One region of the Streptomyces sp. NPDC031497 genome, then DNA from elsewhere that is predicted to be linked to it. Evidence: riboswitches for the same ligand, from Rfam matches in the RefSeq annotation. Region 1 holds a riboswitch; each other region holds the start of a gene.
What was found. A riboswitch is a leader RNA that binds a small molecule or an ion and turns the genes downstream of it on or off. The one in region 1 is predicted to bind cyclic di-AMP.

Region 1 (3,243 bases):
GCGCGTCGGGGTAGGCGCTGGTGCCGAAGTCGGCCGGGGGCATGGCGGCGGGGGCCGGCATGGCGTAGGCGGCGGGATAGACGGTCTCCGCGGCGGCCGGGGGCGCGCCGGCGTAGGCGGCGGTCGCGGCCGGCGCCATACCCGGGAAGAAACCGGTGTCGATCGGGCCCGAGACGGGCGCGGCGGCCATGGCGGGTGCGGCGGTCGGGAAGGCGCCGGTGTTGGCGGGGGCCGCGGTCGGGAACGCGCCCGTGTTCGTGGGTGTCGCGGTCGGGAACGCGCCCGTGTCGTCCGGCATCGGGAACGTGCCGGTGGCGCCCGGAGTCATGACCCGGAAGGAACCGGTGTCGCCGGGGCTCGCGGGCGGCACGGCACCCACGTCCATGGCGGTCACGGCCGGGAAGGCGCCGGTGGCGCCCGGGGTCATGATGCGGAAGCCACCCGTGTCCGCCGGGGACATGGGCTGGGCGGCGCCCGGGGTCATGACGCGGAAGGAGCCGGTGTCCGTCGCGGGCACCGCCGGGATGGCGCCCGTGTCCGTCACGGTCATCGCCGGGAAGGCGCCCGTACCGGTCAGGGCGTCGGTCTGGAAGGCGCCGGTGTCGCCGTACTGGCCGGGCATGCCGGCGGGGGCCGGCCACTGCTGCGCCGGGACATGCGCCTCGGGCGTGGGCCAGGGGGCCTGGACGGCCGGGGCCGGCTGCGGGGCCGGCGCGGCCGGTTCGAGCGCCGCGATCGCGCGCTGCCCGGTGCGCCGGGACAGCACCTCGCGCGCCTTGGCGATCTTCAGCTGGCTCTTGGTCTTGGACGTGCCCGGGGTGGCACGCTGCGGCGCGGCGGGGGGCAGCGCCTTGGGCGCGCTCGACGAGCCCGGGGGCAGCGCCGCGGGGGACCCGGCCGTCAGTTCCAGCTTTGGACGCTCCGGCAGTTCACGGACGACCTCGATGTCGCTGTTCGCGGACGGCCCCGCGGTCAGCTCCGGCCGGGACGGCCCGGAGTCCTCCAACTGGCCCAGCAGGTCGGCGGCCATGGCGCTGACGGGCCGCCGCGGGCCGGGCCGGGTGGGCTGCCGGTCGGAGGGCAGCGCCGCCGGGACACTCGGCCCCAGTCGCGATCGCGCGCCGTCGAACCACTCCCGGGCGATGCTCTCGAGGCCCGGGTCGTCACGCCGGGGCCGCTTGAACAGCGGGACACCGCGGGACCGCGAGCCCCCGTTCATCGCACGTGTGGCGTTGTAGTTCCCGGTGGCGTTCTCGGCCTGGTCGTAGAGGCTGTCGATCCGCTGTCGAACCTCGTCACGGCTCTCGGGCGCCATGGGGGTCGTGCTCCTTCCGTGCTCCGCCTACCGAGTTAGCTGTCGGGTTCGGGCGGGTCGATCCGGAAGGCATGCCCTACGGTCCTTGCCCCTAAGGGCAGTTGACCGATTCACCCCAGTGGTTCGGTTGGGTCCCCGGCTCCGGAACGCCCCGTTGGGCACCGGATTAGGCGGAGGCCGCGCGGCCCGACGGGATTCGCCGGGGGGAGCCGAGCGGCTTGCCCGTCAACTTAGCCAACTTGTGTCACTCGTGTGAAGGTTGAAGTGCGTAATGTCCGATACGTAATTGTGATGTTCGTCGTAGCGTTCGAGATCCGGCCGTGCGGGACGGTATTTCGCCCGCACCCCGATCGCCGTCGCGCGGCCGTCGCAGCGGTGCCGTCGGCTGCCCGAGGAGTTCGCTTCCTGTGAGGTCACCGTGAATTTCCGGGACAGTTGAACACAGTGGCGCCACGCCGCGTATAGGGCGAGGGATTTCCATGTCCGGCCGACCACGACACGCAGGGGAACGACCTTGAGACCCAACAGGCGCAGACGCCCGACCGGCGCACAACGCGCGACCTTCGCAGCGGTCGCTCTGATGCTCGGCGGCGGAACACTGGTCGCGGTGAACGTCTACGCCTCGGCGACCGAATCGGACCAGTCCGGGCAGACCGCCACCGCCCAGGTGCTGTCCGCGCCCACCGTCTACTGCCCCGACGTCGGCAGTCGGCTGACGGACGTGCCCGACGCGGCCCGGGCCGACGTGGACGGTGAACTCGCCCAGCTGGACCAGCAGATCGCGGCCGCCTATCAGCAGCTCAAGGAGTCGGCCGCGGCGATCCAGCAGAACCCCGGCCTCGCCGACCAGACGATCCTGGATCCGCTGAAGGAGAAGCGGTCCGAATCCCTCCAGCGCATCGCCGACGCCATCGGCCGCGAGGGCGACCGCCCCCAGGGCCTCGACGACCTCGCCGCCTGCACCCTGCGCTCCTCGGACCAGGGCGCCGGGCAGTCGGCGTCACCGCAGGACGGCGCCACACCGAGCCAGAGCGCCAGTGCGAGCGCCGGCGCCAGTGCGAGTGCCGGCGCGGGTGCCGGGATCGGCGGCCAGGGCGGCAACGGCCCCGTCGCCGCCGACTACGCCGACATCACCACCGTCCAGCCCAATGTCGCGACCCCGGCCGAGCAACCCGGCGGCTCCACCGGCACCTTCGCCTCCAGTTGCGGTGTCAACGCGAACGGCCTGTTCAACTCGGACAACGTGATCGTCGCGCCCGGTGTCTCCAACGGCGCCCACCACTTCCACGACTACATCGGCAACCAGTCCAACAACGCCTTCGCCAGCGACGACGACCTCGCCAACGCCGACACCAGCTGCGCGGATCAGGGCGACAAGTCCACGTACTACTGGCCCGTGCTGCGGCTGCAGAACGGCAAGCAGGAGCGGGACGCCGACAAGCCGGGCGGCGGCACCGAGGGCAACGCCGGGCAGATCGTCACGGCGAAGCAGGTCACGCTGACCTTCGAGGGCAACCCGACCTCCAAGGTCACCGAGATGCCGCGGCTGCTGCGCATCATCACCGGTGACGCCAAGGCCTTCGTCAACGGCCCGGCCAACGCCAACGCCTCCTGGAGCTGCACCGGTTTCGAGGACCGGCAGCTCAAGGACAAGTACCCGCTCTGCCCCTCGGGCAGTGACGTCGTACGCACGTTCAAGTTCCAGAGCTGCTGGGACGGCCGGAACATCGACAGCGCCAACCACCGCACCCATGTGGCGTTCGCCGCGGCCGACGGCAGCTGCCCCGCCGGTTTCCAGGCGATCCCGCAGCTGGTGCAGCGCATCGTCTACGACGTCGACGCACCGAGCCTCCAGGACGGCGGCCGTACCGTCCCGCTGTTCTCGGTGGACTCGTTCCCCGAGCAGCTGCACAAGCCCGTCACCGACC
Region 2 (3,243 bases), on a different contig from region 1:
AGTTGCCGCCGGCGGCCGTGTACGCGTCGAGGACGGCGAAGGAGGCGGCCTCGTCGGCGGTCCAGCCGAAGACGTTGCCGCCCAGGCAGAGCGGAAAGACCTCCAGGTCGGAGGCGCCGAGCTTGCGGAGGGAGCGGGAAGCGGAAGAAGCAGTCATGCCTCAGTTCAACACCGGCTGCCGGTGCGCCCATGCCGACGCAACGCGAAGTTCTCGTAAAAGCGGAATGCACCGGGGTGCCCTGGGTACACCGAACCGGCAGCCCTGACGTCGGGGGGTTGTCGTCAGGGCCGCCGGGGATCAGTGGGGTCCGTCAGGGGTTGAGGCCCTTGCCGCGCAGCCAGGTCATCGGGTCGATGCCGGTGGCCTGGCCGCCGGGGTGGACCTCCAGGTGGAGGTGCGGGCCGGTGACGTTGCCGGTGGCGCCGACGCGGCCGATGACGTCACCGGTGGCGACCTTCTGGCCGACCTTGACGCCGATCGAGGACTGGTGGCAGAACCACAGCTCGGTGCCGTCGTCCAGGGTGATGATCGTGCGGTAGCCGTACGAGCCGGCCCAGCCGGCCTCCGTGACGGTGCCGCTGTGCACGGCCTTGATGATCGTGCCGGTGGGAGCGGCGAAGTCGAGCCCGGTGTGGTAGCCGGAGGCCCACATCGAGCCGGCCTGCCCGAAGGTGCCGGTGATCGTGTAGGAGACGACCGGCAGCGTGTACTGCTTGGCCAGCGCGGCGAGCCGCTTCTGTTCGGCCTGCGCCTTCTCGGCGGCCTGCGCCTGCTCCTTGGCGTCGGCGGCCTTGGCGGCCGCCGTCTGCTCCGCCTTGGCCTCCGCGTCGGAGACCGCCTTGTCGGCGGCGGCCACGGCCTTGGCGGTGGCCTTGACGTCGAGCTGGGTCTGCTGCTGCTCGGCCTGGGCGATGATCCGGCTGCGCAGCGCCTCACCGGCGTCGGCCGAGGAGGCGGAGGAGTCCGCGTCGGTGGCGTTCGTCGTCGTGGTGACGCTGCTGAGCGCGGTCTGGGTGGCGTGGTGGCCACCGCCCTCGCCGAGCAGGGAGCCGACGGAGGACGGCAGGTCGGGCAGGGAGATGGAGACCGGCGGCTTGCCGGTGTTGGCGCTGGCCATGCCGCCCGCGCCGACGGCGGCGATGACGCCGACGCCGAGGACCGTGGAGCTGCGGGCGAGCCCGCCGCCGCGCTGCTTGGCGACCCGGTGCCGGCCGCGTACCGGGGCGAGGGACTCCTCGGTGGGGTTCCACTCCTCCCAGGGGCCCTCGTCGGTGCGGTAGCCGCCATAGCCGAAGGTCTCGGGTTGACGCTGGCTGGGCACGAACGGGGCTGTCGGAGCAGGCCGGTTGGACGCCACGCGGGCGCACTCCTTTCCTTCCGCTGCCTACCGGGTTAGCTGACGGGTTCGGAGCGGGAAGGTCTCCTACGCGCGTATACCGGCCGTTTCGTACCCGGCGGTAGTTGTGCGATTCACCCCAAGGTGGTGGTTCCCCGGTTCCCTTGCGGGATTCGGCGCGTGCGCGCGGAGCCGTCGCGGGTGACGGCTGGGACGACCGCGCTGCGTTATCGAACGTTAATAGACCCGGCTGTCAGATTCCAAGCTGTTCGCCTTGATCATTAAGCTTTCAAAGCATGGACTTACCTGCCTGAACGGTCAAAAACGGTCGACTTGACTCTGTGTTCTGTCCAGCTCAGGAGTCACACGCGTTTTGATGGTGACTCAGCTGTTATGCGGAGGGCGCTCGTCCGTGCACCGAGGGTGACAATCCCCAGAACGGCCGCGTGATCGCGCTCAGGGCCGTCGTACGGCGAGCAGCGCCATGTCGTCCGTCATGCCGCCGCCGGTGTGCCTGCGCACCTCGGCCGCGAGCCGGGCCAGCAGCGCACCGGGGGCGGTGACGGCACGGCCGGCCAGCCGCCGCTCGGGGTCGTAGAACCGGCCGTGTGCGTCCCGCGCCTCGGAGAGGCCGTCGGTGTACAGCAGCAGCGTGGCCCCGCTCGGGAACGCGTGCTCGGCGGCCCGGTCCGGCCAGGCCCCCAACTCGGCCATCCCGAGCGGCAGTGCGGCCTCGGGCCCCCGTACCGGGCACACCGTGCCGTCGCCGTGCAGCAGCAGGGGCGGCGGATGGCCGCGGTTGACGACCCGGACCGTGCCGTCACCGCGCGGGAGTTCGGCGAGTACGGCGGTGGTGAACCCCTCGACCGCGTCGAGGCCGCCGCGCCGGACGCCCTCGCGGGCCAGCGCCCGCTCCAGCCGCCCCGCCACCGCCTCCAGCGTTGCCTCTTGCTCGGCGGCCTCCCGGAACGCGCCGATGACCACGGCGACGGCGGCGACCGCGCCCATACCCTTGCCGCGGACGTCGCCGACGACCAGCCGCACGCCGTACGGGGTGTCCTGGACCGCGTACAGGTCACCGCCGATGAAGGCGCCCTCCTGGGCCGCCTCGTAGCGGGCCGCGATCTCGAAGCCGCCGATCCGCTCGTCGGGCTCGGGCAGGACCGCCCGCTGGGCGGCCTCGGCGATCTCGCGGGCGGAGGCCAGACGCTGGTCACCGAGGCGCACGACCCGGTTGATGCCGGCCGCGAGGGCGGCGACGGTGACCACGGTGAGGACCTCGGTAACCATGTCGACGTTCGGGCCGAAGTCGAAGCGGGCGTGCACGGCGAAGGCGGCGAGGAAGGACGCGAGGCCGGTCAGGACGGTGGTGCGCAGCGAGGTGAGGGGCGCGGCGATCAGCGGGGCTGCCGTGAAGAACGGGACGGCCGTGAAGGCCCTCGGGGTGAGGACGTCGTAGCAGACCCCGGCGACGATCAGCAGGGCCGGCAGGAAGCAGGCCAGGGTGCGGACCGCTGCGGACCCGTCCTCCTGCGCCTCTCCAGGGGCCACGGTACGACTCCCCATATGTCCCAGGTGTCCAATGCGTGTCCGTCCAGGTTTGCGGTTGCGAGCGAGCGGCGGCGAGTGGTGTGGGCCGGGCGGATGAGTGCGGACGGATGTGACGAGGGACACGTGCCGGTATGGAACCCGGTATACGACTCAGGGCCGGAATCCTCGTTCTTGGATTCCGGCCCTGATTCTTCAGTAGCGGGGACAGGATTTGAACCTGCGACCTCTGGGTTATGAGCCCAGCGAGCTACCGAGCTGCTCCACCCCGCGTCGTTGACACCAGCATACGCCATCCGAAGGGGGAGAGTCACACGGGTTAAGAGAGGTCAGCCCAGCAGGTGCGCGTTCGGGGTCT
Region 3 (3,243 bases), on a different contig from region 1:
CGGCGCAGCGGGACGGAGTCCTCGGGGTTGGCGAGGACCCGGAGGTAGGCCAGGACGTCCCGGACCTCCTTGCGCTCGTAGAAGCGGACACCGCCGACGACCTTGTAGGGCAGGCCGACACGGATGAAGATCTCCTCGAAGACACGGGACTGCGCGTTGGTGCGGTAGAAGACGGCGACATCGCCCGCCTTCGCCTTGCCCGCGTCCGTCAGACGGTCTATCTCGTCGGCGACGAACTGCGCCTCGTCGTGCTCGGTGTCGGCGACGTAGCCGGTGATCTGCGCGCCCGCGCCCGCGTTGGTCCACAGATTCTTCGGGCGGCGGGACTCGTTGCGCTCGATGACCGCGTTGGCGGCGGAGAGGATCGTCTGCGTGGAGCGGTAGTTCTGCTCCAGGAGGATCGTCGTCGCGTTCGGGTAGTCCTCCTCGAACTGGAGGATGTTGCGGATCGTCGCGCCCCGGAAGGCGTAGATCGACTGGTCGGCGTCACCGACGACGCAGAGCTCGGCGGGCGGCAGGTCCTGCTCGCCCGGCGGCACGTCCGCCTCGTGAGCGCCGGTGCCGACCAGCTCGCGCACGAGGGCGTACTGGGCGTGGTTGGTGTCCTGGTACTCGTCGACCAGGACGTGCCGGAAGCGGCGGCGATAGTGCTCGGCGACGTCCGGGAAGGCGCGCAGCAGGTTGACGGTCGTCATGATCAGGTCGTCGAAGTCGAGGGCGTTCGCCTCACGCAGCCGCGACTGGTACATGGCGTAGGCCTGGGCGAGGGTCTTCTCGAAGCCGTCGCTCGCCCGAGCGGCGAAGTCCTCCTCGTCGACCAGCTCGTTCTTGAGGTTGCTGACCTGGGCGCTGAACGACTTCGGCGGGAAGCGCTTGGGGTCGAGGTCCAGGTCGCGGCAGACCAGGGCCATCAGGCGCTTGGAGTCGGCGGCGTCGTAGATCGAGAAGGAGGAGGTGAAGCCGAGCTTCTTGCTCTCCCTGCGCAGGATCCGCACGCACGCGCTGTGGAAGGTCATCACCCACATCGCGTTCGCGCGCGGGCCGACGAGGTGCTCGACGCGCTCCTTCATCTCGCCCGCGGCCTTGTTGGTGAAGGTGATCGCGAGGATCTGCCCCGGGTGCACCTGGCGCGCGCCGAGCAGGTGCGCGATGCGGTGGGTGAGCACGCGCGTCTTGCCGGAACCGGCGCCGGCCACGATCAGCAGCGGGGACCCTGCGTGCACGACGGCGGCCCGCTGGTTCTCGTTCAGCCCCTCCAGGAGCGCGGCCGGGTCCAGGGCCGGGCGGGCGGCACCGTCGCGGTAGTAGGCGTCACGGTCCGGGGGCGCGTCGAACTGCCCGCCGAACAGATCGTCCGGAACCGGCTCCGGTACGTGCTCGTCCTCGGGCGGCGGCGGGGGTTCCTCCTCGTGGCCGCGCGGGGGCTGGAGGCTCGCCAGGAAGCTGTCGTCAAAGAGGCTGCTCATCGCTCTCCGAGTCTAGGGCGCCCCACTGACAACCGGTCCCCACCCCGGAAAGTCACCCCGGTCACCCGCCAGAATCGGCCCCTCACGGTCAGCGATCACACGCCGTGAACACGGGTGTGCCCGTCAGCCGAGAGCGCGGACCACTCGACCGCGCCGGACAAGTAACCCCATACCATCCCCGATCGACCGATCCGACCGGTCCGCAACACCAAGGTCACGAAAATGTATCGGGCATATCGCACATCAAACTTCACACAGAGCACACGAGTTGGTTAACGTGCCGGGCAGGCCGTACGACCCCCACCGGCGAACGTCGCCGGGCCGCACGGCCTCCGCCGAATCCAGGGTGCCGCCGCGCATCCGGAACCGGGGACCCACACCGAACCTTGGGGTGAATCGGTCCCGACTTCCCACTGGGGAACGGACCGTAGGGCAACCCTTCCGAACCACCGCCCGAATCCGACAGCTAACTCGGTAGGCGGAGCACGGAAGGAGTCGCCCCCGTTGGCGTCGCACCGCAAGTCGCGTCCGTCCGCAACGCGCGTAGCAGGCATACGCACCCCCGCCCTGGCCACCGCCGCCCTCACCTCCGTGGCACTGCTCTCCCAGACGGCCAACGCCGCACCCTCCGAGGACGGCAAGCCCAGCCTGGAGGAGGTCGAGAAGAAGGTCGACGCCCTCTACCGGCAGGCGGAGTCGGCGACCGAGAAGTACAACGCGGCCAAGGAGAAGACCGGCAAGCAGCGCAAGCAGGTCGACACCCTGCTCGACGACGTCGCCGAGCGCACGGACCGGCTCAACAAGGCGCGTGAGGAACTGGGGTCGTTCGCCGCGGCCCAGTACCGGACCGGGGCCAGTGCGCCCGACACGGCGACCTTCCTGCTCGCGGACAGTCCTCAGGACTACTTCGACCAGACGCAACTGATGAGCCGGCTGACCTCGCGCGAGAAGGACGCGGTCGACGACTACACCACACAGCAGTCCGCGACCATGGCGAAGCGGCAGGAGGCCGCCAAGAGCCTGGAGACGCTCACCGAGACGCAGGACGACCTCAAGACCGCCAAGTCCACCGTCCAGACGAAGCTGACCTCCGCGCGGGAGCTGCTGTCGCAGCTGACGGCCCAGGAGAAGGCACGACTGGCGGAGATCGAGCAGAAGCAGCGGGCGGCGGCGGCACGCGAGGCGGCCGAGCTCGCGCAGCAGCAGGCGGCGGCCGCGAAGCAGGAGGCGTCGCCCTCCTCGACGTCGGCCTCCAGCAGCTCCCCGTCGTCGTCCTCCGACTCCGCCTACGGGACGAAGGCCGCCAAGGCGATCGCCTTCGCCCGCGCGCAGGTCGGCAAGCCGTACGTCTGGGGCGCCACCGGGCCCGGCTCGTACGACTGCTCCGGCCTCTCCCAGGCCGCCTGGAAGGCCGCGGGCGTCTCCCTGCCGCGCACCACCTACGACCAGGTGAACGCCGGCACCACCGTCTCCCTCGCCGACGCCCAGCCCGGCGACCTGGTTTTCTTCTACGACGACGTCAGCCACGTCGGCATCTACATCGGCGACGGCATGATGATCCACGCCCCGAAGCCCGGCGCGTACGTCCGGGAGGAGTCGATCTACTACGGGGGCGAGTCGATCATCCACAGCGTGGTGCGACCGGCCTGAGAGGCGCGGGCGCGTGCCCGCCCGCATCGCGTGCCGCACGCGCGCGTGCCCCGCTCATGCGACGGGTGAGGGTTCCCTAGCATCAGGGGCATGTCCGGCATTTCACCCCTAGGCTCCTGGTGGGCGC

Region 2: it holds a riboswitch for cyclic di-AMP, as region 1 does, so the genes downstream of both, ACZ5K7_RS18005 (M23 family metallopeptidase) here and ACZ5K7_RS18085 (C40 family peptidase) in region 1, are expected to answer to the same signal.
Region 3: it holds a riboswitch for cyclic di-AMP, as region 1 does, so the genes downstream of both, ACZ5K7_RS14070 (C40 family peptidase) here and ACZ5K7_RS18085 (C40 family peptidase) in region 1, are expected to answer to the same signal.

What each region holds. Positions count from the first base shown of each region.
Region 1 is NZ_JBVIKO010000008.1:754-3,996, reverse strand. It holds gene ACZ5K7_RS18085 (C40 family peptidase) at 1-1,315, opposite strand, end outside; cyclic di-AMP (ydaO/yuaA leader) riboswitch at 1,324-1,498, opposite strand; gene ACZ5K7_RS18080 (DUF1996 domain-containing protein) at 1,896-3,243, shown strand, end outside.
Region 2 is NZ_JBVIKO010000007.1:435,170-438,412, reverse strand. It holds gene ACZ5K7_RS18010 (aldo/keto reductase) at 1-157, opposite strand, end outside; gene ACZ5K7_RS18005 (M23 family metallopeptidase) at 312-1,358, opposite strand; cyclic di-AMP (ydaO/yuaA leader) riboswitch at 1,368-1,526, opposite strand; gene ACZ5K7_RS18000 (PP2C family protein-serine/threonine phosphatase) at 1,794-2,903, opposite strand; tRNA gene ACZ5K7_RS17995 (tRNA-Met) at 3,085-3,158, opposite strand; gene ACZ5K7_RS17990 (dihydrofolate reductase family protein) at 3,215-3,243, opposite strand, start outside.
Region 3 is NZ_JBVIKO010000006.1:53,458-56,700, reverse strand. It holds gene pcrA (DNA helicase PcrA) at 1-1,466, opposite strand, end outside; cyclic di-AMP (ydaO/yuaA leader) riboswitch at 1,790-1,962, shown strand; gene ACZ5K7_RS14070 (C40 family peptidase) at 1,971-3,116, shown strand; partial or broken gene ACZ5K7_RS14065 (tellurite resistance/C4-dicarboxylate transporter family protein) at 3,207-3,243, shown strand, end outside.